One region of the Pseudarthrobacter linnaei genome, then DNA from elsewhere that is predicted to be linked to it. Evidence: riboswitches for the same ligand, from Rfam matches in the RefSeq annotation. Region 1 holds a riboswitch; each other region holds the start of a gene.
What was found. A riboswitch is a leader RNA that binds a small molecule or an ion and turns the genes downstream of it on or off. The one in region 1 is predicted to bind S-adenosylmethionine.

Region 1 (7,479 bases):
CGACCTCGACGCCCTCGCGGCCAGCTGGGCCGGCTGGGACGGGGCAGGAACCGGGCGCGGCACGGTGGCGACCTGCCTGCCGGCCTGCGACCTGTCCACCCGCCAGCCGCTGGCGCCGGGCCGGGAACTGCTCGACGCCGGCGTGCAGCTCGCGCTGGCCTCCAACTGCAACCCAGGCACCTCCTATACGAGCTCGATGGCGTTCTGCGTCACCACCGCCGTGCTCCAGATGGGCCTCAGCGTGCACGAAGCGGTGCGTGCCGCGACGTACGGCGGGGCGCTGGCCCTCGGCCGGGAGTCCGGGACCGACGTCGACGGCGAACGCGCCGTCGGCTCGATCGCCGTCGGCCACCGCGCGGACCTGCACCTGGTGAACGCCCCGTCCGCCACCCACCTGGCCTACCGGCCGGGCATGCCGCTGACCCGCGCCGTCTGGCGCGCGGGGGTCCGCGCCCGCTGACGGTACATTTGACCTGAAGCGTGCGGCATCATGTTTTTCGCCCCTGTCGGCCTACCCCAGGAGGAACCGTGGCCCGGCTGTTGGAGGAACTGGGCATCGCCCTCGATCAGCTGCGCGCCCAGCGCCAGGGGCCAGCCGGCCTGGCCCGGCGCCGCGAGGCCAGGCTGGCAGCGATCGTCACCCACGCCCGGACCAGCTCGCCGTTCTACCGGCACCTGTACCGGGACGTGGCGCCCGCCCGGCTCTCCGGCGGCGTCATCCTGGCGCAGCTGCCCCCGGTCACCAAACAGGAGCTGATGGCCAACTTCGACGACTGGGTCACCGACCCCGCCGTTACCCGCGCCGGGGTCGAGGCGTTCATCGCCGATCCGTCCCTGGTCGGAACGCCGTTCCTGGGCCGGTATTTCGTCTGCACCACGTCGGGCACCACCGGGCACCCCGGGATCTTCGTGCACGACCCGCGTTCCCTGGCGGTCTCCCAGTCCTTTATCCTCCGCGTCGACCTGGCCTGGCTGTCTCCGGCCGAGCTGCTGGCGATGGCCCGCCGCGGGCTGCGCTGGGCGGCTGTGGTGGGCACGGGCGGACACTACGCCGGGGCGGGCTGGGTGCAATGGCAGCGCCGGCGCAGCGGGTGGCGGCGGCGGGCGTTCCGGGCGTTCCCGGTGCAGCAGCCGCTGGCGCGGCTCGTGGCAGCCCTGAACGACTACGACCCCTCGGCCGTCACCGGCTACCCGAGTGCCCTCGCGCTGCTCGCCGAGGAGCAGGTGGCCGGCCGGCTCCACCTGAAACCGGTAGTGGTGGAGCTCGCCGGCGAATCCTGCGGCCCGGACGTGCGGGCCCGCATCGCGGAGGCGTTCGGCGCTGCCGTCCACGATGCCTACGCGGCCTCCGAGTTCACCCCGCTGGCATTCGACTGCGCCCGCGGCTGGCTGCACGTCAACAGTGACTGGGCCATCCTGGAACCGGTCGGGGCCGACTACTCACCCACACCGCCGGGGGAGCCGTCCCACACCGCGCTGCTCACCAACCTCGCCAACCGCGTGCAGCCGATCATCCGCTACGACCTCGGCGACTCGGTGCTGGCGAAGACCGGCCCGTGCGGGTGCGGCAGCCCGCTGCCGGCCATCCGGGTCGCGGGCCGCCGTGACGATGTCCTGCGGCTGCTGGGCGCCGACGGCACCACGGTCCGGGTCCTGCCGCTCGCCATCGGATCGGTGGTCAACGAAACGCCAGGACTGCACCGCGGCCAGCTTGTCCAGACAGGTCCGGCGACCCTCCGGCTCCGGCTCGAACCGGAACCCGGTGCCGATGCCGCGGCGGTGTGGCATGCGGCGTCCGGCAGGCTGCTGGAGTACCTTGCCGGGTTGGAACTGGGGAATGTCGACGTCGTCCGCGCGGAAGAACCGCCGGAACAAAGCGGCCTGAGCGGGAAGTTCCGGCAGGTGATCGCCCGGGTCCCGGAATGAGCCGCGGCTGCTAGAAGAACATCGGCGGGGCGTCCAGCACCGTCTCATCGATGCGCCGGGCCTCCCACTGGCTGAACGGCTTGTCCAGCTCGTACTTGCCCTCCCCGGTGCGGTACAGGGTGCGGACCTCGGCGTTGTCCGGGTTGTTGAGCGACTCGAAGTACTCCACGGACCAGTGGAACCATCGCATGCAGAACAGCCGCATGGTGAGCCCATGGGTGACAAACAGTGCGTTGGGGGCGTATCCGGGCCTGGACCAGTGCCGGTACAGGGTCTCCATAAAGGAGGAGATCCGGTCATAGACATCCGAGCCGGACTCGCCTTCGCGGAAGCGGTAGAAGAAGTGGCCGTAGGCGTTACGGAGTTCCTTCTGGTCCTCGATCTCACCGGCGATCTGGAAGTTGGCCCAGTCCTGCTCACGGAGCCGCGGCTCCTCGATCACCCGCTCCACCAGCGCACCGAGGTTGAGCGCCTCCAGGGTCTGGTAGGCCCGCAGGTAGGGGGAGACGTACACGCACACCGGGCGGCCGTCGAGCAACCGCCGGACCTGCTCGCCGGCGGCCCGGGCCTGTTCCACGCCGAGGTCGGTCAACGGAATCCGGTAATCGGGCACCCGGTTGTAGATCGAGGTGTCGGCGTTGGCCGCGGACTGGCCGTGCCGGATCATGATGATTTTCCCGGGCGCACTCATAAACCCCAGCATAGGCGGCAAGCCGGGCAAGACCGGGCAAGCCAAGACCGGGCAAGATAGGAACATGCTCGTTCCCTCCCGCCGCCGTCTGCGCTTAGAAGTCTGGATCGTCCTGGGCCTGTCCCTGGGGCAGTCCGCTGTGTACTCGGTCGTCCAGTTGCTGGACAAGATGACCCGGGCGCCGCTGGCGGAGGGCACCTCCACCCTGAACCGGTCGCAAAGCAACCGCGAATACTTCGATCTCACCTACCAGCTGCTGGACATCTTCTTCGCTCTGGTGCCGGTGGTCCTGGCGCTCTATTTCCTCACCGACCACCGGACGTCAAGCCTGTCCGGAGGCGGCAGCCGCGGCGTCACGGCGTTCCAGAAACTGGGCCTCAATTTCGCCCGCCCCGGCCGGGACCTGCTGCAGGGGTTCGGGCTGGCGGCGCTGATCGGCATCCCGTCCCTGGGCCTGTACGCCGCGGGCCGGGCGCTGGGCATCACGACGGCGATCATCCCCAGCGCGCTGGATTCCTACTGGTGGACGGTCCCGGTGCTGGTCCTCTCCGCGATCCGGCACGGGATAGTGGAGGAAGTGATCGTGGTGGGTTACCTGCTGGACCGGCTCCCTAAGCTCGGCTGGAGCCTGCCGCTGGCGATCTTAGCCAGTTCGATGCTGCGCGGCAGTTACCACCTCTACCAGGGCTTCGGGCCGTTCATCGGCAACGCCATCATGGGCGTCATCTTCGCGCTCGTCTACATCAAGACCCGGCGCCTGATGCCGCTGGTGATTGCGCACGCCGTGCTGGACGTCGTCGCGTTCGTCGGCTTCAGCCTGTTCGGGAAGTCCATCGGCCTCGGATGACCCCGCGCACACCACAAAACCACACACCAACCCTAAAAGCCGGGAGCACGTCCAGCTCAGCCCGGGGCCGGGGCGGCGTTAAAAAGTATCGGCCGCCATCGGTGGGTGACGTCATTGGCACCCGCTGATGGCGGCCGAAGTGTGGGGCGTTAGATGGTGACGGCTCCGGAGGCCGTTTCAAAGGTGACGGAGAGGATGCCGGGCGTCCCGCGGGGAGCGAGCCAGTTCACGGCCACGTCTTCCAGCGGCTTCTCGACCGGGACACCGAGCCATTCGGTGACACGCCCTGCCGAGCCGGCGATCGTGAGGGCGGACATCTTGACGTTGCTCTCGTAGGCTTTCGACGGGTGGAGGTCCGGATCGCCTTCCCATTTGAGCATGTAGGGGACCTGGGGGTCGGCGATGAGCCCGAGGATGCCGATCTGTTTCCAGACCAGTTCTCGGCCGTCCGGGAACTTGCGGTTGCCGTTGACGGCGGCGCGGCCGAGCCGCTCCTCGAACGGGGCGAGGTCGTCAACTTCGACGCACCAGCCCATCCAGCCGCCGCCTGCTTCGGAGCGGGCGCGGACGGCCTGGCCGAAGGGGGCCTTGTCGGACGCGGGGTGGTTCAGGACCTCCACGACCTCGACATATTTGTGTCCCGCGAGCGGGATGATCATGTTGCGGGTCCCGAATCTGGGGTGTACTCCGCCCTTCACGGCTTCGACGCCGAGGGCAGACGCAATTCGTTCGGTGGTGGCAGCTAGGCCATCTTGTTCACAGGCGTAAGAGACGTGATCCATGCGCATGCCCTCATCTTGACACTTTGTGATGCGGCTCTCAGCTTAGGCTGCCCTAACCATGATGGGATGTCCTTTTGGGGGTTTCTCCGCCGGGTATCGGTCCGCGTCACCCCGGCGAACGGCAGGGCTCTCTTGTCCCCGCGGGCCGTGCAACTTCATGTTCATGTCACAAAGGTATCCACAGCCGGAACGGGTTCCTAGACTGGGGGCAGGTCATGAGTGCCAGCGCACAGCCCCGGCTTGCTGGCCGGCAACCCTCGTCACGCGGTGGGGTGCCCCGGGTGAAGACCTGGCCGACCGGCACCCGCCGGACGGCAAGCGCGGCGCCAGTGCAGCCCCGGTCCAATGGGCCCGGGGGATGCCTGGGCCCGGTCCCTTGAGGAGTGTCCCAATGTCCAGCGCCTGGTCCTTTGAAACCCGTCAGATCCACGCCGGCCAGGAGCCGGACAGCGCCACCGGCGCCCGCTCACTGCCGATCTACCAGACGACGTCGTTCGTCTTCCCCAGCGCCGAAAGCGCCGCTAACCGCTTCGCCCTTGCCGAACTGGCTCCCATCTACACCCGGATCGGCAACCCCACCCAGGACGCCGTCGAACAGCGGGTGGCCAGCCTGGAGGGCGGACTCGCGGCGCTGCTGCTGAGCTCCGGCATGGCCGCGGAGACCTTGGCGATCATGAACGTCGCCGAGGCCGGCGACCATGTGGTGGCCAGCCCCAGCCTCTATGGCGGCACGTATAACCTGCTGGCGCACACCCTGAAGAAATTCGGCATCTCCGTCACCTTCGTCGAGGATCCGGACAACCTGGCCCAGTGGCGCGACGCGGTGCAGCCCAACACCAAGCTGTTCTTCGGCGAAGTGGTCTCCAACCCCCGCCAGGACGTGCTGGACATCGAGGGCATCTCGCAGGTGGCACACGAGGCCGGGATCCCGCTGATAGTGGACAACACGCTCTCCACCCCCTTCCTCATCCGGCCTATCGAGTGGGGGGCGGACATTGTGGTGCATTCCGCCACCAAGTACCTTGGTGGCCACGGCGCCGCGATCGCGGGCGTGATCGTGGATTCCGGCAACTTCGACTTCGGCAAGGACCCGGAGCGTTTCCCCGGCTTCAACACCCCGGACCCCACCTACAACGGCCTGGTCTACGCCCGCGACCTCGGCAAGGACGGCGCCCTCGGCGCCAACCTCTCCTACATCCTCAAGGCGCGCGTCCAGCTGCTGCGCGACCTCGGCTCGGCGGTGTCCCCGTTCAACGCCTTCCTCATCGCCCAGGGCATCGAGACCCTGAGCCTGAGGATGGAGCGGCACGTCGCCAACGCCATCAAGGTGGCCGGCTGGCTTGAGGCCAGGGACGACGTCGAATCCGTCGCCTATGCAGGGCTGCCGTCCAGCCCCTGGTACGAGCGCGGCCGCAAGTATGGCCCGAAGGGGACTGGCGCCATCGTTTCCTTCAACATCGCGGGGGGAGCCGAGTCGGGCAAGCGCTTCGTCGACGCCCTGGAACTGCACTCGCACGTGGCCAACATCGGCGACGTGCGCTCCCTCGTCATCCACCCGGCGTCGACCACCCACAGCCAGCTGTCCCCCGAACAGCAGACCGTCGCCGGCGTGAACCCCGGCCTGGTCCGGCTCTCCGTGGGCCTGGAGCACATCGACGACATCCTCGCGGACCTTGACGCCGGATTCCGCGCGGCCAAAACCGCCTGAACACCGCCGGCGCCCGACTCCCAGGCCCCGGGTCCTGGGCGCCCGGCGCCCCGGATTGGCGACGGGATAGACACGGCGAGTCATAAGTTCGTCACAATCTTCGCCACCGGGCCGCCGCATTTCGTAGACTCAGTGGAGGTCATGAGTGCCAGCGACAGCCCCGGCTTGCTGGCCGGCAACCCTCCTTTTGCGGCGGGGTGCCCCGGGTGAAGACCTGGCCCGCCGGTCAGCTGACGGCGGGCAAGCGCGAAGTTAGGTCCTCACATGAGCATTGCCGTCACCCGCCAGGGTGTACCTGTAAGCAAGACCTCCCACCCGCATGCCCCGGCCCCGGGGGAGGCGGCGCCAGGCGGCGCCGCCCCGGACACCGTCCCGGACGGTGTCCGGGACGGTGTCCCGGACGGAACGGTCCGGTACCTGCGGATCGGCGACCTCGAGCTCGAATCCGGGGCCCGGCTGCCGGATGTCACCCTCGGTTACGAGACCTGGGGCAACCTGAACGCGGACCGCTCCAATGCCGTGCTGATCGAGCACGCACTGACGGGGGACACCCACGTCACGCGCGGCGCCAGCGACGAGCAGGGCTGGTGGGAGCAGCTCGCCGGCCCCGGCGCCCCGGTGGACACGGACAAGTACTTCGTCGTCTCGATCAACATCCTCGGCGGCTGTTACGGCTCCACGGGACCCTCGACGGCGGCGCCCGACGGAAAGCCCTGGGGCTCACGGTTCCCGCTCGTCACGCTGCGGGACACAACCGGGGCCGAAGCCAGGCTCGCGGACGCCCTGGGCATCCGGAGCTGGTACGCCGTGCTCGGCGGTTCCCTGGGCGGGGCGCGCGCCCTGGAATGGGCCGTCAGCTACCCGGACCGCGTCCGGCGCTGCGGCGTGATTTCGGTCGGCGCCAGCAGTACTGCCGAACAGATCGCTTTCGCCCAGGCGCAGACCCTCGCCATCCGGCAAGACCCCAACTTCAACGGCGGGGACTACTACGGGGGTCCGGAACCGGAAGCCGGCCTGGCCCTGGCCCGGCGGATCGCGCACATCACCTACCGCTCAGCCGCGGAACTGGACGGCCGCTTCGGCCGGAACGCCCAGGACTCCGAGTCCCCGCTGGAAGCCGGATCCCTCGCCGGGCGCGGCCGCTACCAGGTGGAGAGCTACCTCGACCACCAGGGCAACAAACTGGTCCGCCGCTTCGACGCCAACAGCTACATCGCCATCACCGAAGCGCTCATGAGCCATGACATCAGCCGGGGACGCGGTGCCCTCCCCGAGGCCCTGGCTCCGGCCACGGCGGAGTTCCTGCTGGCGGCCGTGGACTCGGACCGGCTGTACTTCCCGGCCCAGTCCCACGCGCTCGCCGCCGCCCTGCCGGGGAAGGTTGCCGTGCACACCATCGAGGCGCCGATCGGGCACGACGGTTTCCTGACCGAGATCGGCCAGCTCAACAGCCAGCTCCGGCGGCACTTCTTCGGCTAGCTCCTTCGGTTTGTCTTCTGCGCGGCATCACGGCCGTGCCGATCTC
Region 2 (7,479 bases), on a different contig from region 1:
ACTTACCGGTTCCGGCGCCGAGGTCCGCGGTGTCCCCCGCGCCCGCGGGGATCAGCCAGTCAGCCGAGTCGGCAGGGTACCCGGGGCGGACGCGTTCGTAGTGTTCCCCGCCGTCCTGGAAGCTCTGCCCCAGCTCCTGGCGGCGTTCCTGATGCAGCTTGGGTCCGCCGCGTGTCACGTGCGATCTCCTTCGGCAGGTCCGGGTTGGTACCTTTCGAATTTACCGCACGCGGCAGGGCCGTCGCCCCCACCGGACCTCACCGGGACCCCTCCGTGACACCCGGGGGAGCCCCACCGGGACCTCACCGGGACCTCACCGGGGACGTCAGTGCTGGGTGCAGGGCGCCGCGCCGGCGGTGCCGGGCGTGTTGGGGGCCCAATGCGGGTAGGTGCGGGTGTCGTTGGACGGCACCCAGCGTCCGGCATCCACGACGTAGTCCCAGCCGAGGCCGGTGCGGCGCAGCTCCTGGAGGGCGGCCAGCAGCCGCTGGGCGTCTTCCAGCCGGGATCCCAGGCCGAAACTGGCCCGCAGGGAGCCCGAGGGCAGCCCGAGCCGCCGGAGCAGGGGGTGCGCGCAGAAGCGGCCGTCCCGCAGCCCGATGCCGTGTTCGGCCGACAGGTACGCCGCCACGAGGCCCGCGTCGTAGCCTTCCACCGAAAAGTTGACGACGCCGATTGTGCCGGTACCCGCGGCGTTGACAGGCCCGGCGCCTGCCGGAGAGTCGAAGGATGCACTGTCCGGGAAGATCTGGTGGACCGTCACGCCGTCGATCCGGGCGAGGCCCTCGACGAGGAAGGACCGGATCGCGTTTTCGTGCGCGTGCCACTGGTCCACGTCCAGGTCCGCGATCACCTGGGTGGCCCGGGCCAGGGCAGCGGCGCCGAGGACGTTGGGGGAGCCGCCTTCATGCCGGGCGGGGCCGGTGGTCCAGCTGACACTGTCAATCCGGGCGTCCTGCACGGCCCCGCCGCCGGCCAGGTGCGGGGTACCGGCGTCGAGCCAGTCGGGGCGGCCGACCAAAACCCCGGCGCCGAACGGTGCGTAGAGCTTGTGCCCGGAGAAGGCGAGGTAGTCGACGTCGTCCGCGGCGATGTCGATCCGCCGGTGCGGCGCCAGCTGGGCGGCGTCGACGACGATCCGGGCGCCGTAGTCGTGGGCCAGGGCGGCCAGGGCCCGGATCGGCAGGATCTCGCCGGTGACATTGGAGGCGCCGGTCACGGCGAGCAGGCTGACGCCGCCGTGGGCGAGCTCCGCACGGAGCAGTTCCAGGGTGGCGGCGAGCGTGGGGGCGGCGATGACGCTGCGGTGCGGGACGCGCTGCCACGGCAGCAGGTTGGCGTGGTGCTCGATGTCGAGGTAGAGCACCTCGCCGGTGGGCACGCCGCCGGCGGCGGGCAGGCAGCCGGCCAGCAGGTTCAGGGAATCGGTGGTGTTCCGGGTGAAGATCACCGCGTCGTCCGGCCGGCCGCCCACAAACTCCCGGACAATCGTGCGGGCGTTCTCGTAGACCGAAGTGCTGATCTGCGAGGCGTAGCCGGCGCCGCGGTGGACGCTGGCGTAGAACGGCAGGATCTCATTGAGGTAGGCCGAGACGACGGACAGGGCAGGGGCCGAGGCGCCGTAGTCCAGGTTGGCGTAGCGGACGTGGCCGCCCTGGATCAGCGGTGCCTGGATCTCGGCGCCGGTCACCGCGGCCAGCGGGCGGCGGGCCACGGCGAACCGCGCGTCGGGACGGGCCTGGCTGGCGCCGGCTTGGAATTCAGGAGTGGCGGGAATGGTGGCAGTCGTCATGGGACCTCGCTCGAAAAGGACCCCACGCACCGGGGATCCGCGCTTGCCGGGTCCGGACCGGACCGGCCAGGTCGTCACCCGGGGCACCCCGCCGCGAATGGAGGGTTGCCGGCCAGCAAACCGGGGTTTCGCGCTGGCACTCGTGACCTGCATCGAGCGTAGGTCACGCCCGCTGCTGCAGAAAAGACGGGGCAGGAATGTGAAGCGCTTTGTTACGGGACTTCTCTAGAGCAGGTCGTCCAGGCCCGGGTTGAGGCGCTTGAGGACCTCCGAGTGCAGGATGGAGTTGGTGGCCAGGGCGTTGCCGCCGAAGGGGCCGTCCTCGCCTTCGAGGGAGGTGAAGCGCCCGCCGGCCTCCGTGACAATCGGGACCAGCGCGGCCATGTCGTAGAGATTCAGTTCGGGCTCGCAGGCGATGTCGACGGCACCTTCGGCCACGAGGCAGTAGGACCAGAAGTCCCCGTACGCACGGGTGCGCCAGACCTCTTCGGTGAGGCCAAGGAACTCGTCGAGGTTGCCGCGCTGCTTCCAGCCGCCCAGGCTGGAATAGGACAAGGACGCGTCCGAGAGTTCGGAGACGTTGGAGACTTTCAGCCGGGTCGCGGCCGCCAGCGAACGGCCCATGTAGGCTCCGGCGCCCTTGGCGGCCCACCAGCGCTTGCCCAGCGCCGGGGCGCTGACCACGCCGACGACAGGTTCGCCCTCGTCGACGAGGGCGATCAGCGTCGCCCAGACGGGGACGCCGCGGACGAAATTCTTGGTCCCGTCAATCGGGTCGATGATCCAGCGGCGGGAGCCGTGGCCGGAACTGCCGAACTCCTCGCCGAGGACGGCATCGCGGGGACGGGAGCGGGAGAGCTGGCCGCGGATGGCTTCCTCCACCGACTTGTCGGCATCCGTCACCGGCGTCAGGTCCGGCTTCGTCTCAACCCGAAGGTCAAGCGCCTTGAAGCGGCTCATGGTCTGGGAATCTACGGAATCTGCCAGTACATGGGCAAGGCGCAGGTCATCGTTGTAGCTCGAAGCGGGTTGACTCATGGTTCCAAACTACCGCCAAAGCGGGCGGCGGGGCGGGAGGCCACGTGGCTGCGCCGCGGGATGCCGCGGGATACGGCCCGCCGCGCGCTGGCTGACGGCCCGGCCCGCCGCAGTGCCGGGCTACGAGACGGTCCCCAGTTCCTTGACGTCCTGTGCTTCCATCCGCGGGTCGGTCCCCAGCAGGCGGCGGAGTGAGGCGAGCCGGGCGGGCCCGGATTCGCCGGCCCGGCCGGCGGCCACCCAGGCGTCCACCCCGCAGTTGACGGCGCTGGAATCGTGCTTGCAGCCCCGCTCACAGTCGTCGGTGCCGGGCTCGAGGTCGGGGAAGGACCGCAGGATCCGGTCGGGATCCACATGGGCCAGGCCGAAGGAACGGATGCCGGGGGTGTCGATGATCCAGCTGCCCGGAGGCGCATCGTTGACCTTGAGGGCCAGGGCGGAGGAGGAGGTGTGGCGGCCGCGCCCGGTCACGGCGTTCACGCCGCCGGTGGCGCGCTCGGCGCCGGTCAGGGCGTTGACCATGGTGGACTTGCCGACGCCGGAGTGGCCCAGCATGACGGTGACCTTCCCGTCGAGGTGGGCGCGCAACTGGGAGACGGCGTCCTTGTCCAGCCGGGCGGAGAGCCCGTCATCCGAGCGGGCATCGATGCCGGAGGCGGCGGAGTCCGCCGTCTTGGAGATGATCACCGGAAAGGCAAGGTGCTGGTAGTTGGAGAGGAGTTCCGCCGGATCCTTGACGTCGGCCTTGGTGACGAGCAGCAGCGGCTCGATGCCGGCGTCATACGCAGCCACGAGGGCGCGGTCGATGAACCCGGTCCGGGGCTCCGGATTGGCGGCCGCCACCACGATCACCAGGGTGTCGGCGTTGGCGACCACAGCACGCTCGATCGGGTCCGTGTCGTCCGCGCTGCGCCGAAGCAGCGTCTTGCGGTCCTGGATCTTGACCAGCCGCGCCAGGGTGTCGGGTTCGCCGCTGACGTCCCCGACGAGGGAGACGAAGTCGCCGGCGACGACGGGGTTGCGGCGCAGTTCCCGGGCCCGGGCGGCAATAATCTTGCGTTCCTCGGGGGTGCCCTCGGCGACGACGGCGGTGTAGCGTCCGCGGTCAACGGTGACGATCCGCCCGGTGACGGCGTCGTCGTAGGCGGGCCGGTCCTTGGTGCGGGGCCGCGTGCCCTTCTTGTTGGGGCGGATCCGGACGTCGGATTCGTCCCAGGAGTCAGTGCTGCGTGCCACCGGAGGTGCCCTTCGTTGCGGCGGCTGAGTCTGCGGGGGCTGCGCTGCCGGCGGCGCCCTGGGCGAGCATGGACTTCCAGAGCTGAGGGAAGGTGGGCATGGTCTTGGCGGTGGTTGCAATGTCCTCGACCTCGATGCCGGGAACGGCGAGGCCCAGGATGGCGCCGGCCGTGGCCATGCGGTGGTCGGCGTAGCTGCGGACGACGCCGCCGTGCAGCGGGGCGGGCCGGATGATGAGGCCGTCGGAGGTCTCCTCGGCGTCGCCGCCCAGGCGGTTAATCTCGGCGACGAGGGCGGCCAGCCGGTCTGTTTCGTGCCCGCGGAGGTGGGCGATGCCGCTCAGCCGCGAGGGGCCGCTGGCCAGGGCGCAGAGCGCGGCGACGGTGGGGGCAAGCTCGCTGGTCTCGGCGAAGTCCGAACCCTTGATCTCCGGGCCGCCGGTGACGGTCAGGGTGCCGTCCGTGAGCGTCACCGTGGCCCCCATCGTCGTGAGGATGCTGCGCCACAAATCGCCGACCTGCGTCGTCTCGGCCGGCCAGTTGGGGATGCGGACGGTGCCGCGGGTGGCCAGGGCAGCCGCGAGGAAGGGGCCTGCGTTGGAGAGGTCCTTTTCGATCCTGAGGTCAAAGGCGCGGATCGGGCCGGGGGAGACAATCCAGTGGTTCGGGCGGGAGTCATCCACGGCCACCCCGGCTCCGCGGAGCACGGCGACCGTCATGTTGATGTGGTCCAGGCTGGGGACGGGCTTCCCGGCGTGGTCCCTGCTCTGATGTTCGAGGTGCAGTCCCTCGGTGAAGCGGGCTCCCGCCAGGAGCAGCGCGGAGACAAACTGCGAGGAAGCGCTGGCGTCAATGACGAGGTGGCCGCCCCGCACTTCGCCGGTGCCGTCGACGGCGAACGGCAGCGAGGACGCGGGGCCGCCGTCGGGCGCGGTGACGGCGACGCCCAGCCCCGTCAGCGCCTCGATGATCGGCCCCATCGGGCGCGTGCGCGCGTGCGGGTCGCCGTCGAACAGTGTCACTCCCCGGCGCAGGGCCGCGACGGGCGGGACGAACCGCATCACCGTCCCGGCCAGTCCGCAGTCGATACCGGTCCGGGCCCCGGCGGCGTCCAGGCTGACGGGTGTGATGGCCAGATCGGGACCGAAATCGCCGTCCCCCGGAAGCTCCGTGATGGTGGCCCCGAGCTGCCTCAGTGCCTCGATCATGAGCGCTGAGTCCCGGGAATGCAGCGGGCCGCGCAACCGCGAGGGTCCGTCGGCGAGCGCGGCCAGCACGAGGTACCGGTTGGTGAGGGACTTGGATCCCGGGACGGTGACCGTTGCGTCGAGCGGCTGTCCGGCGAACGGCGCCCGCCAGGGCGGAGCGCCTGCGGCGGGAACAGCGTGGGCAGCTGCGGTGGGGGTGGCGCCTGTCATTGCTGTCTTAAGCCCCGCCGGTGTGGTCTACGGCTTTGCGTACGGCTTTGTCGGCCTTCTTCAGCTGCTTGCCGGTGGTCTTCTTGACGTCGGCGGCGAGGTGGCCGGTGGACTTCTTCACGTCCGCGGCAAGGTGCTCGGCGCGCCAGGCCAGGCTCGGCCGGCCGTTAGTGTCGACGGCAGCCAGCAGCACGCCGCCGGTCAGCGAGACGTTCTTGAGCAGCTGCTTGCGGCGGGCATCGCGGCCCTCCTTGGAGGTGATGTCGGCGCTGCGCCATTCAACGTAGGCGTTGAGTGCGGAGATGACGGCTAGGACAGTTGCGGCGAGGCGTGCCGACTTGCCGAGCGCGAAGAGCACGCCCGCGCCGACCTGGGTGCCGCCGATAACGCGGGCGAGGACCTTTTCGTTGGTCTGGAACGGCAGGGAATCAGCCGCGCGGCGCAGCAGGGGTGACAGCTGCGTGGCTGTGTCATCCGCGTTCTTGAGCTTGTCCATGCCTGCGAGGACGAAACTGGAGGCGAGCATGGGGCGGGCGAGAAAGCGAACAAACGACATGAATTTCCTCCTGGATGGACGAACCGCGGAATTAATGCGGGAGAACCGGTTCTAGTCTTGCACTTTTGCGGAATATTTGCCTGCCGGGCGGGGTTGTGCATGAAAGGTCCCGGCCGCCGGTTTGCGGCCGGACGAGGAGCCGATAACGGGCCGATGACGAGCAGGGAGGCGGACATTTGATTCTGGTGAAGGACGCGCAACTGGAGGCGGAACCTGCGGAATTGTGGCCCATGGCCCGGCAGGATCGAAGAAGTCCGGCAATTCCGGCAGTTCCGGGCGCCCGCCGCAAGGTGACAGTAGACTGGGACGCAATGAGCACCATGGATCCGGCCGTTGCGGCCATGCACGAGGTCACCGGAAACGGCGCCACGCCCGCGAAGTCACCTGTATCCGGCCCCGCCGGTGCACTCCCCGAATCTGCCCCGGAGGCTGGAGCGGTACCGCCGGCCAGCGCTGCCGCGGCAACGGATGCCGCAGCGACAGACGCCGTGCGGGACGCTGCCGCCCGGGAGACGATCGTGGACGGGCAGGCCCTGGACGTGGCCACGGAAACCGCGGAGGAACGCCGCGTTCGGTTCGAGCGCGACGCCATGCAGTACGTGGACCAGCTGTACTCCGCAGCCATGCGGATGGCCCGGAATCCCGCTGATGCCGAGGATCTGGTCCAGGAGGCGTACACGAAGGCGTTTTCCGCGTTCCACCAGTACAAGCCCGGCACGAACCTGAAGGCCTGGCTGTACCGCATCCTGACGAACACGTACATCAACCTCTACCGCAAGCGGCAACGCGAGCCGCTGCAGTCGAACTCGGACACCATTGAGGACTGGCAGCTCGCCCGGGCCGAGTCCCACACTTCGTCCGGGCTCCGCTCGGCGGAGGCGGAGGCGCTGGACCACCTGCCGGACTCGGACGTGAAGCGCGCCCTGCAGGCCATCCCGGAGGAGTTTCGGCTGGCGGTTTACTTCGCCGATGTCGAGGGCTTCGCCTACAAGGAAATTTCAGACATTATGAATACCCCGATCGGTACCGTGATGTCCCGCCTGCACCGGGGACGGAAGATGCTGCGGGACATGCTTGCCGACTACGCCGCCGAGCGGGGATTCAAGGGCGCCGCTGCCACTGCGGCGGCCGGAAGCAACAAACAGGAGAACAGGAAATGAGCGACTGCCAGGGACTGGGCGATTGCGACGACGCCCGGATGCAACGTATCTACGAGTATCTGGATGGTGCCCTCACCCACGATGACATCGCCGAGATCAAGGATCACCTGGACGGGTGCCCGGAGTGCTTTGAGCAGTACGACCTCGAATGTGTCATCCGCGTCATGGTGAAGCGTTCCTGCACCGAGGCTGCCCCGGAGAACCTCAAAAACTCGATCCTGGACCGGATTCACAACAGCAACCCGGTCCAAGCCTGACCCTGCGGGGACATCCCGGCGTT
Region 3 (7,479 bases), on a different contig from region 1:
AGTCCGTGAACCCGTTGACGCGCGAGGCGTGGCGCGCCAGCACGGCGTCGTACCAGCCGCAGCGGCGCGGCCGGCCGGTGTTGACACCGAACTCCCCGCCCGTCTTCTGCAGGTACATGCCCATCTCGTCGAACAGCTCCGTGGGGAAGGGGCCTGCGCCCACCCGGGTGGTGTACGCCTTGATGATGCCGATGGAGCGCGAGATGCGGGTGGGGCCGATACCCGAGCCCACGGAGGCGCCGCCGGCCGTCGGGTTCGAGGAGGTCACGAAGGGGTAGGTGCCGTGGTCGACGTCCAGGAAGGTGGCCTGGCCGCCCTCCATGAGGACCACCTTGCCCTCGTCCAGGGCGGTGTTCAGGACATAGGTGCTGTCGATGACCAGCGGGCGGAGCCGCTCGGCGAAGGACAGGAAGTACTCCACGATCTCATCCACCTCGATGTCGCGGCGGTTGTAGACCTTGACCAGAAGCTCGTTCTTCTGCCGCAGCGACCCTTCGACCTTCTGGCGCAGGATCGAGGCGTCAAAGACGTCCTGGACGCGGATGCCGAGGCGGGCCACCTTGTCCATGTAAGCCGGGCCGATGCCGCGGCCGGTGGTGCCGATGGCGCGGGAGCCGAGGAAACGCTCGGTGACCTTGTCCAGGACCTGGTGGTAGGGCGCCACGAGGTGGGCGTTGGCGGAGACACGCAGCTTGGAGGTGTCGGCGCCGCGGGCTTCGAGTCCGTCGATCTCCTGGAACAGCGCCTCGAGGTTCACCACGCAGCCGTTACCGATGATCGGAACCGCGTTGGGGCTCAGGATGCCGGCCGGAAGGAGCTTGAGCTCATACTTCTCACCGCCTACGACGACGGTGTGCCCGGCATTGTTGCCGCCGTTGGGCTTGACGACGTAGTCGACTCGGCCACCAAGCAGGTCAGTGGCCTTACCTTTGCCTTCGTCGCCCCATTGGGCTCCGACGATCACGATTGCTGGCATGGGATCCTCCCCCATTCGTTCGGGCCGAAGTCCGCGTGACTCACCTGGGTGGTCACCGGAGCTCAGCGCCGTTCATGAGAATGCCCCGAATCTACCGCTGTGCTCTTACCATCAACGCCAGAGTCCGGGGCTCTTACCACCCAAGTTTAGCCGATCACGGTCGCGGCAGTTCATTTGACCATCCAATGGACTTCCCGCCGGCCGCTGCCCGCGGCCCGGCGTCCAGCCCGCGGAACTTCGGCGCACGCACTTGCGCCGGCAGGCCGGGTGGAATTAAGTGAGAGCTGACCATCCCGAGCGGCCGAGGGACCTGGACCATTGACGCCGCAGCAACCCTGTCCCGGCCACGGCCTTGTGGCGGCAAAGGGTGCTACCGCCAGGACCGATGGAAAGGAAGCGCCCCATGCGCCAGAACACCGACCATATCCGCGCCACGCACGCCGGATCCCTGCCCCGCACCCCCGAGCTCATCGCCGCGAACGAGGCCAAGGAAGCAGACGGCGTCACCCCCGAGTTCCTGGATCTGCTGGAAACCTCCGTGGTGGACATCGTCCAGCACCAGAAAAACCTCGGCATCGACATCCCCAACGACGGCGAATACGGGCATACGATGTCCGGCCCGGTGGACTACGGCGCATGGTGGAACTACTCCTTCAGCCGGCTCGGCGGCCTTGAGCCGACGGACGTCGACCGCTGGGCTGACGCCGCGGTGCACCGCTCCACGCCGGGCCACATCGTGCTGACCTCCTTCCCGGACCGGCGCGACCGGCAGAAGTTCAATGAGGCCTACAACGATCCGTTCTCCGGGATCCTGGCCCACCGCAAGAGTGTCACGCAGCCAAAGATTGCCGGCCCGCTGAGCTACACCGGGCAGGCCCTCGTGGGCTCGGATATCGCCAACCTCAAAACCGGCTTGGCCGCCGCCGGACTGGCCGAGGGCTTCGTCGCTTCCCTCTCCCCCGGCTCCTGCGCCCGCGTCGCCAACGAGTACTACAAGACCGATGAGGAACTCCTCTACGCCTGCGCGGACGCCATGCGCGAGGAGTACAAGGCCATCGTCGACGCCGGACTCACGGTCCAGCTCGACGATCCGTCGCTGGCCGAAAGCTGGGACCAGATCAACCCGGAACCGGCTCTGGCGGATTATCTCAAATTCATCCAGCTCAGGGTTGAAGCCACCAATTGGGCCCTGCGCGGCCTCCCCCAGGAGCAGATCCGTCTGCACGTCTGCTGGGGTTCCTGGCACGGCCCGCACACCACGGACATCCCCTTCGCGGACATCCTCGGCTCCGTACTGCAGGTCAATGCCGGCGGCTACTCCTTCGAGGCCGCCAATGTCCGCCACGAGCACGAGTGGCGCGTCTGGGAGGACACCCAGCTCCCCGACGGAAAAGTGATCATCCCCGGCGTCGTCTCCCACGCCACCAACGTCGTCGAGCACCCGGACCTGGTGGCGGACCGGATCGTACGCTTTGCCCAGCTGGTGGGCCGGGAAAATGTGATTGCTTCCACAGACTGCGGTCTCGGCGGACGGGTGCACCCGCAAATCGCCTTTGCCAAGCTGGAATCCCTGGGGGAAGGCGCCCGCCGGGCCACCGCGCGGCTCTGGTGACCGGGTCTGGGCAGAAACGTCATTTCGCAGGGCTTGATAGACTAATAAGGATCGACCAGGAATCGGTCCACACCACATTTTCAAACCACACCGTACTTGTCATGCCCCGGTACCCGGCATGCCGCGTACGGTCTGGCAGCTTTACCAATCCCGCAGGAGACTCAGCAATATATGACAGCCTTGGCCACTGAAAATTCACGCGAACAGCTTCTGAGCCGCCGCTACGAACCTAGCGTTGCAGCAGTCAACGAACTGTGCGACACGCTGCAGGCAACCAAAGCTGGCATGAACGTCCCGTACGTGGACCCGCTGCACGACGTCGACGAATGCCGGATCATCAGCCTCTTCTCCAACATCGGAACCGAGGACGAGTCGGGTTTCATCACCGCCGGTGACGAGGAAGCTGCCACCCGCCTGCTCGGCGTCCAGTGGAAGCTCGGCCTGCGGCCCGAGTACGTCATGCCCTGGAACGTCCACCCCTGGTACGTGCCAGGCGAGCCCAACGGCAAGTTCACGCCGGACCAGATTTCCGCAGGCCTGAAGCCTCTGCTGAAATTCCTCGCCGTCGTACCCCGCGCCTCAGTGATTGTGGCGCACGGCACCGAAGCCAACCGCCTCGCGAACCTGCTCCTCAAGACCGAGGTGCCCATGATCTGGCGCCGCGGCCTCAAGACCTACAAGGTCCGCTCGCTCAGCGGCCGCGCCTTCGCCGGCACGCCGGCCCGCCAGGAGCAGTACCTTGAAGAGATGGGCGCCGTCTACGCGGACGCCATGGCCCGCACCGGTCTGGCCAAGCCCAGCTAGTTCTCCGAAACGACAACGGCGGGCGCCCACCCAACTGGTGGACGCCCGCCGTCGGACTTTAACAAACAACGCGGGGTCACTTCCCGCCCATCCCGGTGTGCGGAATGGGCCGTAAGTGACCCCGCGTTGTTGTTGGCGGTTAGCGCTTTTCGGCTTCGATGGCTGCCTTGGCGGCGGGGTCCGAGTCCTTGAGGAACTTCTCGATCCGCTCCAGTTCCTCGGCCTCGCCGATCGCAGCGGACGCCCGGCCCAGGGAATACAGGGCCCGGAGGAAGCCGCGGTTCGGTTCGTGTTCCCACGGGATGGGCCCGACGCCGCGCCAGCCGTTGCGGCGCAGCGAATCCAGGCCGCGGTGGTAGCCGACACGGGAGTAGGCGTAGGAATCGATGGTCCGGCCCTCGCTCCACGCTTCCTCGGCCAGCACGGCCCACAGCAGCGAGGACGTCGGGTGCTTTTCCACCAGGTCCAGGGCTTCCTGGCCCGCGTCCAGCGCCGCGTAGACCTCGGTTTCGGCGGGCAGGAGCGTGGGCTCGGGACCCATCAGGTTCCGGCGGAAATCCTCCGACATGCCTAGAACGTCCTGCCGGTGGAGCCGAGCTGCTGGGCAGCCTCGACCACGCGGGCCGCGAGGCCGGCCTCGGCGGAGGCGCCCCAGACGCGCGGGTCGTACAGCTTCTTGTTGCCGACTTCGCCATCGACCTTGAGCACGCCGTCGTAGTTGCGGAACATGTGGTCCGCCACGGGCCGGGTGAAGGCGTACTGGGTGTCGGTGTCGATGTTCATTTTGATCACACCGTAGGAGACGGCGTCGGCGATCTCCTTTTCGGAGGACCCGGAGCCGCCGTGGAAGACCAGGTCGAACGGGTTGGCCTTGCCGATCTTGGCGCCGACCTGCTCCTGGATGTCCTTGAGGATCTCCGGGCGGAGCTTGACGCCGCCGGGCTTGTAGACGCCGTGCACGTTGCCGAAGGTCAGCGCCGTGATGTAGCGGCCGTTCTCGCCGGCACCGAGGGCATCGATGGTGGCGAGCGCGTCCTCAACCGTGGTGTACAGCTTGTCATTGATGGCGTTCTCGACGCCGTCCTCCTCGCCGCCGACCGTGCCGATCTCGACCTCGAGGATCATCTTGGCGGCAGCGGTGCGTTCCAGCAGTTCACGGGCGATGCGCAGGTTTTCCGGCAGGGTCTCGGCGGAGCCGTCCCACATGTGGGAGTTGAAGAGCGGGTTGCGGCCGGCCTTCACCTCGGCTTCGGAGGCTGCCAGCAGCGGCAGGACGAGCCCATCCAGCTTGTCCTTGGGGCAGTGGTCCGTGTGCAGGGCGATGTTGACGCCGTAGTTCTTGGCGACTTCGCGGGCAAACGCGGCGAAGCCGAGCGAACCGGCCACCATGTCCTTGGTGGAGGCCCCGGACCAGTAGGCGGCGCCGCCGGTGGAGACCTGGACGATGCCGTCGGACTCGGCCTCGGCGAAACCGCGCAGGGCCGCGTTGAGGGTCTGGGAGGACGTGACGTTCACGGCGGGGAACGCGAAGCCGCCCGTCTTAGCGCGGTCGATCATCTCGGAGTAGATCTCTGGGGTTGCAATGGGCATGCTGACTCCTAAAGTGAGTTTCGTCTGCGGGCTGGGCTCACCCTGGAGTGAACCTCGTCGGCTAGGAACCATCCTAGCCATTCCGGCGCCCGGGCAGTGTTTCCGGTCACTCGTGCCTGTAATACTGGCCCGCGTGTGATCCTGTTCGCCCGACTTCCGCTTCGGGCCGGCCGCGCCCCTACCCCGGGAGCTGGTTGAACACGTGCCGGCGGATCCAGGCGTGCATCGCGACGGCGGCAGCCGAGGCGGCATTGATCGATCGGGTGGAGCCGAACTGCTCGATTGACAAGGTGTCCACCGCCGCTTCGTGGACCTCGGGGGATAGCCCCGGGCCCTCCTGGCCGAACACCAGCACGCAGTCCCTGGGCAGTTCATAGGTTTCCAGCGGGACGGAGTCCGGGAAGATGTCGATGCCGATGATCGCCAGGCCCTCCCCCTGCGCCCAGTCCACGAAGTCCGCGACGGTCGGGTGGTGCCGGATGTGCTGGTACCGGTCGGTGACCATGGCCCCGCGGCGGTTCCACCGGCGTCGCCCGATGATGTGGACTTCCTGGGCAAGGAACGCGTTGGCGGTGCGCACGACAGTGCCGATGTTCATGTCGTGTTGCCAATTTTCGATCGCGATATGGAAGTTGTGCCGCTTGGAGTCCAGGTCCGCGACGATCGCCTCGTGTTTCCAGTAGCGGTATTTGTCCACCACGTTGCGGCGGTCCCCGTCCGCCAGGAGGTCCGGGTCCCAGTGCGCGCCCGCCGGCAGTTCCCCTTCCCAGGGCCCGACGCCGACCTCCGCCTTGGGCTCCGCCGCCGGTTCCGGCTCCGGCTCCGGCTCCGGCTCCGCCAGGGTGCCGGAAAGGGTTTCGCTGGGGAACTCGGGTTCAGTCACGACTCAACATTAGACTGGGACTGGCATCGGCACCCTATCGGCGGAGGACAGCATGGCGGAGCACCAGGCAGACCACAGGGAAGACGCGGACCACGTGCTTTCATCCAAATCCGTGTACCGCAGCGGCCAGGAGATCGAGTGCTGGCTGACCGACATGGACGGTGTCCTGGTCCACGAAAACCAGCCCATCCCGGGCGCCGCGGAACTCATCCAGCGCTGGGTGGACACGTCCCGGCGCTTCCTGGTCCTGACCAACAACTCGATCTACACGCCCCGGGACCTCGCCGCCCGGTTGAAGAGCTCGGGCCTGGAAATCCCCGAAGAGAACATCTGGACCTCGGCCCTGGCCACTGCCCAGTTCCTCAAGGACCAGGTGCGCGGCTCGGATTCCGGCAACCGCGCCTACACGATCGGCGAAGCGGGCCTGACGACGGCGCTGCACGAGGCCGGCTTTATCCTCACCGACCAGGACCCGGACTTTGTGGTGCTCGGCGAAACCCGGACCTACTCCTTTGAAGCCATCACCATGGCCATCCGGCTGATCCTGGGCGGGGCGAGGTTCATCGCCACCAACCCGGACGCCACCGGCCCCTCGAAGGACGGACCGATGCCTGCCACCGGCGCGATCGCGGCCCTCATCACGAAGGCCACGGGCCGGGAACCCTACATTGTGGGCAAGCCGAACCCGATGATGTTCCGCTCGGCCATGAACCAGATTGACGCGCATTCGGAAACCACGGCCATGATCGGTGACCGGATGGACACCGACATCATCGCGGGGATGGAAGCGGGGCTGCACACGGTGCTGGTGCTCAGCGGCATCACCCACAAGGACGACATCGCCGCCTACCCGTTCCGGCCCAACCAGATCCTGAACTCCGTGGCCGACCTGAAGAACCAGATCTAAGTCCCGTCCCCTAGAAGGCGGTCTTCTTGCCTCCGCCGGAAGGCAGCGGGAGAATCTGGTCCTGCAGCTCCTCGATGACCGGCCGGTAGATGAACGGGTTCCAGCCCGGGCTGGCGTGCGCCGGCCGGGCGCCGTCGGTCCGCAGCGAGTCGGCGACCATGTTGTCCTTGAAGGTCAGCGACCAGGAGTCACGGGCTGTTTCGTAGTCGACCGTCCGGTCCCGCGGATTGCCGATGAAGGCCATCCGGGTCCCGCCGAGCTTTCCGGCGAAGCGGGTGGCGTCGTAGTGGTAGATGAAGGCGGACTCGGACTGGATCAAAACGCTGGAGGGCGCAATCGGCGAGAGCTGTTCCAGGGTCTGGTCCACGACCTGTCCCCAGCTGCGCTCGTCCTTGTGCATCATCCGCTCACCCAGTTCGTAGCCTCCGCGCAGGACCGAGGGGAACCGGAAGCCGCTCTCGTAGAGGAACACCACCCCCTCGAACCAACTCTGGTCCAGCACGTCGTACTTGCTGTACGGGCTGGAGTCCAGCAGGATAAACGCGACCTCAATACCGTGCAGTTCCCGGAGCCGGGCGGCGACCTGGGTGGCCACCATGCCGCCAAAGCTGTGGCCGTAGAAGTAGAACGTTCTCAGTTGATGCGCCCGCGCGTGCTCGACCACGGCGATCACGATTTGGTCTATGTCGATGCCCACATTGGAGTAG
Region 4 (7,479 bases), on a different contig from region 1:
CCGGATCCGCGACAAGCTCGCCGTGCTGATCGCGCTCAGCGCGAACTCGCCCTACTGGAACGGCGCGGAGACCGGGTTCGAAAGCTACCGCACGCAGGCCTGGAACCGGTGGCCGGGCTCCGGCCCCACGATGATCTTCGGCAGCCTGCCGGTCTACCGGCGGGTGGTGACGCGGCTGATCGAAAGCGGCGTCCTGATGGACGAAGGGATGATCTACTTCGACGCGCGGCTGTGCCGGCAGCATCCCACCGTGGAGATCCGGGTCGCCGATGTCTGCCTGCGCGCCGAGGACGCGGCGCTGATCGCCGTGCTTGTGCGCGCGCTCGTCGAGTCGGCGTCCCGGGAATGGAACGACGGCGTCGATCCCGCCCCGGTGCCGACGCTGCTGCTGCGGATGGCTGCGTGGCAGGCCAGCAACTGCGGACTCGGCGGGCAGTTGCTGGACTTCGGAACCTTCACCCCGGCCCCCGCCGCGGAGGTGGTCCACGCGCTGGTGGACTTTGTGGCCCCCGTGCTGGAGGAGCAGGGTGAGCTGGACCTGGTGCGGGCGGGCGTCGGCCGAATCCTGGCGGAGGGCACAGGGTCGCAGCTGCAGCGGGAGCCGTTTCCCGCAGGCGGGCTGGCCGCCGTCGTCGAACGGGCCGTCGACGTGACCATGCAGGGAACCATAACCGGGGACCCGGCGGCCCAGGGCTCATCCCTGGGCAGGGTCCGCCGCGGCCGACCCTGACCGCGGACCGTAACAGCCCTAAACCTGCTTGAGCCCCTGGCCGAGGTCGCGGGTCAGGTCCTCGAGGTCCTCGAGGCCCACGGAGAGGCGCACCACCCCGTCACTAAGCCCGATCGCCGCCCGGCCTCCGGGCCCCATGGCGCGGTGCGTTGTGGTGGCGGGGTGGGTGATGAGCGACTTCGAATCGCCCAGGTTGTTCGAGATATCGATGATCCGCAGCGCGTCGAGCAGCGCGAACGCAGCCTCTCTCGCTGAACGCCCGGCGGACGGGGAGAGCTCGAAGGTCAGCACGGTGCCGCCGGCCTTCATTTGCCGGGCGGCCAGTTCGTACTGCGGGTGGGACGGCAGCAGCGGGTACCTGACCCAGCTGACCGCGGGCTGCTCCTCCAGCCATTCGGCAAGCTGCAGCGCGGAGGCGGAGGAATGGTTCACGCGCAGGGCCATGGTCTCCAGCCCCTTGGTCAGCACCCAGGCGTTGAACGCGGAGAGCGCCGGGCCGGTGTGGCGCATGAGCTGCTTGACGGGACCCTCGATGAACTCCTTGGTGCCCAGGATCGCGCCGCCGAGCACCCGGCCCTGGCCGTCGATGTGTTTGGTCCCCGAATACACGACCACGTCCGCGCCGAGCTCCCCGCAGCGCTGCAGCAGGGGGGTGGCAAAGACATTGTCGACGACGACCGTCGCCCCGGCGGCGTGCGCCAGGTCGCTCACGGCGGCGATATCCACAATTTCCTGCATTGGGTTCGACGGCGACTCGAAGAAGACGGCCGTGGTCGGTTCGGACAGCGCGGACCGCCACTGCTCCAGGTCCGGGCCGTCCACAAAGACCGTCTCGACGCCCCAGCGGGGAAGAATTTCGTTGAGGATCACGAAGCAGGATCCGAACAGCGAACGGGCCGCGACCACCCGGTCGCCGGCGGCCAGCAGGGCGCCGAGGGCGGTGAAGACCGCGGACATGCCCGAGGCGGTGGCGAAGCATGCCTCGGTGCCCTCGAGCAGCCGGAGCCGTTCCTGGAAGGTGGCCACCGAGGGGTTGCCGTAGCGGGAGTAGACGAAGCGCTCGTCCTCGCCGGTGAAGGCGCGCTCCGCGGCGGCCGCGGATTCGTACACGAAGCCGGAGTTCAGGAAGACCGGTTCGGACGTTTCCTGGAAGGCGGTGCGGTCGAGTCCGCCGCGGACGGCCTGGGTGTCGGCGCTCCAGCCGGCGGCGTCAGGGTTGAAGGTCACTTAGTGCTTTCCGAGGTGGTGGGCAGGCCGCGGTTCTTCCAGCCGTTGACGGTGCGTTCGCCGTGGCGGTCCGGCTCGCCCTCGAAGCCCTCAAGGACGTTGTAGGACATGAACCCGGCCTCCGTCGCCGCCGTCGCCGCGGCCACGGACCGGGCGCCCGAACGGCACAGGAAGACCAGTTCGGTGCTGCCGCCGGGCGCCTGTTGTTTCAGCTGCAGCGTTAGCTGTTCTATGAAGCGCGCATTGGGGATGCCGCCGGCCAGGTTCCACTGGATGAAGAGCGGGTCATTGCGCTTGATGCCCGCGGCCGCGGTGTCCGGGATGCCGATGTGAGCCCATTCGCCCTCGGTACGGACGTCCACCAGAATGGCGCCGTCCTCCAGCTTGGCCCAGGCCTCCTGCGGGCTGAGGTCCCCGGCGTAGCTCACGCGTGGCCCCCGCCGTCGAACTCGAGATCATCCACGGCATTGGCGACGGCGGCGTCGGCGCTGGCGACCGCGGCCGGCAGCACCACGGCCTGCGCCACGATGACGCGGCCGCCGTTGGACGTGGCGGCCGGGCCGCCGTGCAGCACATAGCCCTCGGCGAGGGCGGCCGAGACGCGCTCGCAGAAGGCGCGGTCATCGGGGCCCGTGAACAGGCGGTATGCCAGTTTCTCCCCGGCGGCACCGTGGACTGCGGGGGCGGGTGCTGTTGCGGGGACAGCGGGGGCGGAAGCGTCAGGCACGACGGATCTCCTTCTTTCACGCTTGCAGCTCGAATGGGTCGATTGCCGAGTATTCACCTGAGGCACCCCGCCGCGAAAGGGAGGGTTGCCGACCGGCCAGTCAGGGCTTGGCGCCGGTTCTCATTACTCACCAAAAACGTAACACCTGCAACGCCGGCAGCACCGCCGCGGCCGTCATGTTAAGTAACGGTCCTTCAAGCAACGCGGGGTCAGCTACGGCCCATCCCGGCGCCCCGGATGGGCGCTAGCTGACCCCGCGTTGTTTCGGTAACGGGCTACTCGATCGTGGCGTACAGCGCGTTGAGCTCCGCCGTGAGCTGCCGGCGCAGCTCCGGCGTGCCGATTTCCTTGCCGTCGATGTGGTTGACGGGCGCCAGCAGCCGGATGCTGGAGATTAGCCACACGGCATCGGCGTCGTACAGGTCGCGGGGCTCCAGCGGGCCGTAGCCCAGCTCCCAGCCCGCGGCCTTGGCCGCGGTGAACAAGGCGCCCTGCGAGGTGCCGGGCAGGATCCCGCTGTCGAGCTGGGGCGTGATGAGCCGCCGGACGGTGCGGACCCCGCCGGCGCCGTCGTCGGTGGTCTCCAGGTGGGCGAGCAGCACGGTCGACGTCGGACCCTCCAGGACCTGGCCGTCCGCGGAGGTGAAGATGACGTCGTCCGCGCCCTGGGCGCGGGCGTAGCGAAGCGCGGCCATGTTGACGGCGTAGGACAGGGTCTTGGCGCCCAGGAGCAGCCACGGGGCCCGTTCCCCGATGTCGCTGTCGTAGCCGCGGTCCAGCAGAATGACGTCGATCCCGGTGTCGCGCTGGCGCCTCCCGGCGGGCCCGGGGGCGGAGGCCTGGACCCAGCAGGTGGGCCCGGGCGCACCTTCGACGCCGCGGGTTACGAGGAGCTTGACCACGAGTTCGTCGTCCCCGACACTTGCGGCGGCCGGCACGTGCCGGCGCCGGTATTCGCTGGTCGCCGTCGTGATGGCCCGGCGCCAGGCGTCCTCGGCCGGGATGTCCAGCTCCAGCAGCCGGGCGGACCCGGCCAGCCGGTCCAGGTGCGCCTGGAGCTTGCGGGGCTGCCCGCCCACGGCCAGCAGCGACTCGAAAACACCGTCGCCGCGGGTGGCGCCCTGGTCCGTCGCCATCAGCTGCGGCCTCGTGGCGTCGGCCAGCCGACCGCCGTCGAACGCGGGATCCAGGAACACCAGCACCGGGACGGGGGCGGGGACGGCAGCAGGAGAAGTCATGGCTTCAGCTTAGTGCGGCGGGCTGCGGGATAGGATTTGACGGTTGCCCGTTCCGGAACTGTTCCGCGGGTCTGGAGCTTGAGGGGTTCGTCTGTGTTGTGGCCATTTTCCCTGGCGGAATCCCTGCCCTCCTGGGTGATCCTGATCCTCACCGTCGTTGACCTCGCCATCCGGGTGCTGGCACTCGGCATCATCCCCGGAAACCGGCGCCCCACCACGGCCATGGCCTGGCTGCTGATCATCTTCTTCGTCCCGGCCGTGGGCCTGGTCCTCTTCCTGCTCTTCGGCAATTTCCGGCTCTCCCGCAAGCGCCGGGCACAGCAGGACGCCGTGAGCACCCGGGTACGCGCCGGCGCCTCCGACCTGGCGATGCTGGAAAGCCGCTACGAGGGCCCGGAATGGGTCTCCTCCGCGGCGGAACTGAACAAGACTCTGGGCTCGCTGCCGATGGTGGACGGCAACCGGGTGGAGCTCCTGCCCGGCTACCCGACCTCGATCAAGGCGATGGCGGCCGCCGTCCGGGAGGCCAAGGAATTCGTCAACGCGGAGTTCTACATTTTGAGCTCGGACCATGTCACGGACGAGCTGTTGACCGCAATGGAGGAGGCCGCCGACCGCGGCGTAAAAGTCCGCCTCCTGTTCGACCACCTGGGGACCCTGCGCATCAAGGGCTACAGCCGTTTGATCGCCCGGCTCAAGGCCAGCAAGATCCGCTGGCGGCCCATGCTGCCGCTGAACCCGCTGCAGGGGCAATGGCGCCGGCCGGACCTGCGCAACCACCGCAAGATCATGGTGGTCGACGGTGAGATCGCGTTCACCGGGTCGCAGAACCTGATCGAGCCCTCCTACAACAACCCGCGGCACCGCAAGATGGGCCGCGAATGGGTCGAGCTGATGGCGTCCCTGCGCGGGCCGATCGTCACCACCCTCAACGTCGTCTTCGCCACCGACTGGCTCAGTGAAACCGACGAATCCCTCGAGGACCAGCTCGCGCACCGGCCCGAACTGCACGCCGGGCACGTCACGGCCCAGGTGGTGCCCAGCGGCCCCGGCTTCATCACCGAAAACAACCTGCGGCTCTTCAACACGCTGATCTACTCCGCGCAGCGCAAGATCTCGATCTGCAGCCCCTACTTCGTCCCCGATGATTCGCTGCTGTATGCGGTGACGACGGCGGCGCAGCGCGGCGTCGACGTCGAGCTCTTCGTCTCGGAAAAGGGCGACCAGTTCCTGGTCCACCATGCCCAGCAGTCCTACTACGAGGCGCTGCTGGAGGCCGGGGTGCGGATCTACCTCTATAAGGCCCCGTTCGTGCTCCATGCCAAGCACTTCACGATCGACAACGAGGTGGCCGTGCTGGGTTCCAGCAACATGGACATGCGTTCCTTCTCGCTGAACCTCGAGGTCTCGGTGATGCTCCTGGGGGAGGACATCGTGCAGCGGATCAGCGTCGTGGAGGACACATACCGGGACATTTCGCGCGAACTGACGCTCGAGGACTGGATGAAGCGGCCGATGGGGGTCAAATACGTGGACAACGTCGCCCGGCTAACGGCGACGCTGCAGTAGCCGGCACCCGCCGCAGCCCAGGCGCCCGCCGCAGCCCGGGTGCGCGCCGCAGCGGCGCGGTTGTCAGCCGGGCGGGAACTCCGCGCCGAGCGCCGAAAGGACCCCGAAGGCCTTGGTCCGGATCTCCTCGTACTCCTCCTGAGGCGAGGAATCCGCCGTAATCGCGCCGCCGACGCCCAGGCTGAGTCCGGTGCCGCCTCCGGGCAGCTTCCTCAGGAGGAGGGTGCGGATCGCGACCGCCAGGTCGGTCGCGCCGTTGAGCGAGAAATAGCCGATAGCTCCGGAGTACACGCCCCGGGGGGCGCCCTCGAGCCGGTCCAGGATGGCCATGGTGCTGACCTTGGGGGCGCCGGTCATGGAGCCGGCCGGGAAGCAGGCCGCGACGGCTTCGGCCCGCGGCATCCCGGGCCGAAGCCGGGCATTGATGGTGCTCACCATCTGGTGGACCGTGGCGTAGCTTTCGATCGCGCAGAGCCGGCTGACCGACACCGAGCCGGGCACGGCGAAGTGGCTGAGATCGTTGCGCAGCAGGTCCACAATCATGATGTTCTCGGCGCGGTCCTTCGGGGAGGACTCCAGCTCATGCCGCAACAGTGCGTCCCGGGCGGGGTCAGGGTCCCGGGGCCGGGTACCCTTGATCGGCTCGGCGCGCATGCCGCCCTCGGCCGTGATGCGCAGGAAACGCTCCGGTGAGGTGCTCGCCACGGTGAGGTCCCCGAACCGCAGGTAGCTCGCGAACGGCGCGGGATTCCTCCGGCGCAGCGCCAGATAGGCCCGCCACGGGTCCAGCGCGGAGGCGGGGAGCTCCACGGCCAGCGCGGTGGTCAGGCAGACCTCGTAGGTGTTGCCCTCGGCGATCTCGTGCTGGGCCTCGCTGATTTTGGATTTGTAGGAGACTTCCGAGTCCCGCGCGGCGAAGTCCGGGGCGGGGGCGGACGGTTCGACGGCGGCGCTGCCGCCGGCTCCGGTGCTGACGGCTCCCGCCGCCGGCCCTGAGCATGTCCCGGTGGCGGTGCGGGCCGTCTGCAGCCAGCCGCCGGCGTCCGCGGTGTCCAGGGCCAGCAGCCAGACCGTGCCGTCCACATGGTCCAGCACCACCGCGCGGCCGGCGAACAGCAGGCAGGCGTCGGGGGTCTCGGCCGTGACGTTGCTTCCGCCGGTCTCGCGTTTAAGCTCGTAGCCGAGGTAGCCCAGCCAGCCCAGCGTGAATTCGCAGGGGTAGTCCGCCGGGGCGCGGAGGTCAGGGCGGCCCCAGGCCCCGTCGAGCCAGCGGAAGAACGGCCCCTCGGTCCAGACGCTGGCGTTGCCGACCCTGACGCGGGTGGTGCCAGAACTGTGCCGGACCGACTGGCCGAACGGGCCGCCGTCGTCGGCCAGGATACTGAAGCGGCTCCGTTCCTCCCCGGCGCTGCTGTCCGGCGCGAGGGAGGAATCGAGCCAGACGGCATTGGCTGAGTGGCCGAACAGGGATTCGAACAGCCGGGCCGGGTCCGGGGCGGCGTCGATCCGTTCGGCGCGGAGCTGGAGGCCGCGGCGGGCGCCAAGCTCGGGGAGAAGCGCCGGGGCGACCGCCGGCAGGTATTGGAGCGCCTGCAGCACTTCCTCGGGAGCGGCACCGTCGGCGAGGTTGAGCACCCGGACATGCGCGCGGCCGGGAACGTCGTCCTCGGCCAGCCACGCCAGCTCCTGTGCGGCCCATTCATCCCAGTAGGGTTCGTAGCTTTCGCCGTCGCGGGCAAGGGCCCTGCTGCGCCGGTCGTGTTCGGGCGAATCGGCCCAGACCACCGCGGCGAGGAAGGGGCGGGCGGCCTCCGCGGCGGCGCCTACCCCTTCCACCAGGACGATGTCGGCCGGCTGGGTCGTGCGCGTGGCGCCGTCGTAGTGCGCATTCCAGTCCCAGCTGACCCATTCGGCCGGCTCGCCGCGGTGCAGCGGGGTCAGGACGGTCGAGACGTAGCGTTCAATGCCGGCTGCGAGGCCGTTCCAGC

Region 2: it holds a riboswitch for S-adenosylmethionine, as region 1 does, so the genes downstream of both, ACZYZ3_RS11200 (aminotransferase class V-fold PLP-dependent enzyme) here and metX (homoserine O-acetyltransferase MetX) in region 1, are expected to answer to the same signal.
Region 3: it holds a riboswitch for S-adenosylmethionine, as region 1 does, so the genes downstream of both, ACZYZ3_RS19035 (cobalamin-independent methionine synthase II family protein) here and metX (homoserine O-acetyltransferase MetX) in region 1, are expected to answer to the same signal.
Region 4: it holds a riboswitch for S-adenosylmethionine, as region 1 does, so the genes downstream of both, ACZYZ3_RS07295 (DUF1737 domain-containing protein) here and metX (homoserine O-acetyltransferase MetX) in region 1, are expected to answer to the same signal.

Annotation. Positions count from the first base shown of each region.
Region 1 covers NZ_JBVAYX010000009.1:111,675-119,153, reverse strand. The annotation lists gene ACZYZ3_RS10780 (amidohydrolase family protein) at 1-460, shown strand, start outside; gene ACZYZ3_RS10775 (phenylacetate--CoA ligase family protein) at 529-1,926, shown strand; gene ACZYZ3_RS10770 (histidine phosphatase family protein) at 1,937-2,617, opposite strand; gene ACZYZ3_RS10765 (CPBP family intramembrane glutamic endopeptidase) at 2,682-3,464, shown strand; gene ACZYZ3_RS10760 (VOC family protein) at 3,614-4,252, opposite strand; SAM riboswitch class IV at 4,458-4,573, shown strand; gene ACZYZ3_RS10755 (bifunctional o-acetylhomoserine/o-acetylserine sulfhydrylase) at 4,638-5,954, shown strand; SAM riboswitch class IV at 6,092-6,207, shown strand; gene metX (homoserine O-acetyltransferase MetX) at 6,219-7,433, shown strand.
Region 2 covers NZ_JBVAYX010000010.1:56,744-64,222, reverse strand. The annotation lists gene ACZYZ3_RS11205 (class I SAM-dependent methyltransferase) at 1-178, opposite strand, end outside; gene ACZYZ3_RS11200 (aminotransferase class V-fold PLP-dependent enzyme) at 326-1,792, opposite strand; SAM riboswitch class IV at 1,827-1,940, opposite strand; gene hisN (histidinol-phosphatase) at 2,018-2,830, opposite strand; gene rsgA (ribosome small subunit-dependent GTPase A) at 2,951-4,066, opposite strand; gene aroA (3-phosphoshikimate 1-carboxyvinyltransferase) at 4,050-5,483, opposite strand; gene ACZYZ3_RS11180 (DoxX family protein) at 5,491-6,039, opposite strand; gene ACZYZ3_RS11175 (sigma-70 family RNA polymerase sigma factor) at 6,351-7,199, shown strand; gene rsrA (mycothiol system anti-sigma-R factor) at 7,196-7,456, shown strand.
Region 3 covers NZ_JBVAYX010000038.1:12,237-19,715, reverse strand. The annotation lists gene ACZYZ3_RS19040 (adenylosuccinate synthase) at 1-976, opposite strand, end outside; SAM riboswitch class I at 1,262-1,368, shown strand; gene ACZYZ3_RS19035 (cobalamin-independent methionine synthase II family protein) at 1,380-2,588, shown strand; gene ACZYZ3_RS19030 (uracil-DNA glycosylase family protein) at 2,760-3,392, shown strand; gene ACZYZ3_RS19025 (DUF3151 domain-containing protein) at 3,532-3,960, opposite strand; gene fbaA (class II fructose-bisphosphate aldolase) at 3,963-4,982, opposite strand; gene ACZYZ3_RS19015 (TrmH family RNA methyltransferase) at 5,161-5,865, opposite strand; gene ACZYZ3_RS19010 (HAD-IIA family hydrolase) at 5,918-6,772, shown strand; gene ACZYZ3_RS19005 (thioesterase domain-containing protein) at 6,783-7,479, opposite strand, start outside.
Region 4 covers NZ_JBVAYX010000005.1:170,187-177,665, reverse strand. The annotation lists gene ACZYZ3_RS07310 (glutamate--cysteine ligase 2) at 1-730, shown strand, start outside; gene ACZYZ3_RS07305 (O-succinylhomoserine sulfhydrylase) at 749-1,957, opposite strand; gene ACZYZ3_RS07300 (rhodanese-like domain-containing protein) at 1,954-2,385, opposite strand; gene ACZYZ3_RS07295 (DUF1737 domain-containing protein) at 2,382-2,684, opposite strand; SAM riboswitch class IV at 2,698-2,812, opposite strand; gene ACZYZ3_RS07290 (aminodeoxychorismate lyase) at 2,960-3,922, opposite strand; gene cls (cardiolipin synthase) at 4,016-5,491, shown strand; gene pabB (aminodeoxychorismate synthase component I) at 5,555-7,479, opposite strand, start outside.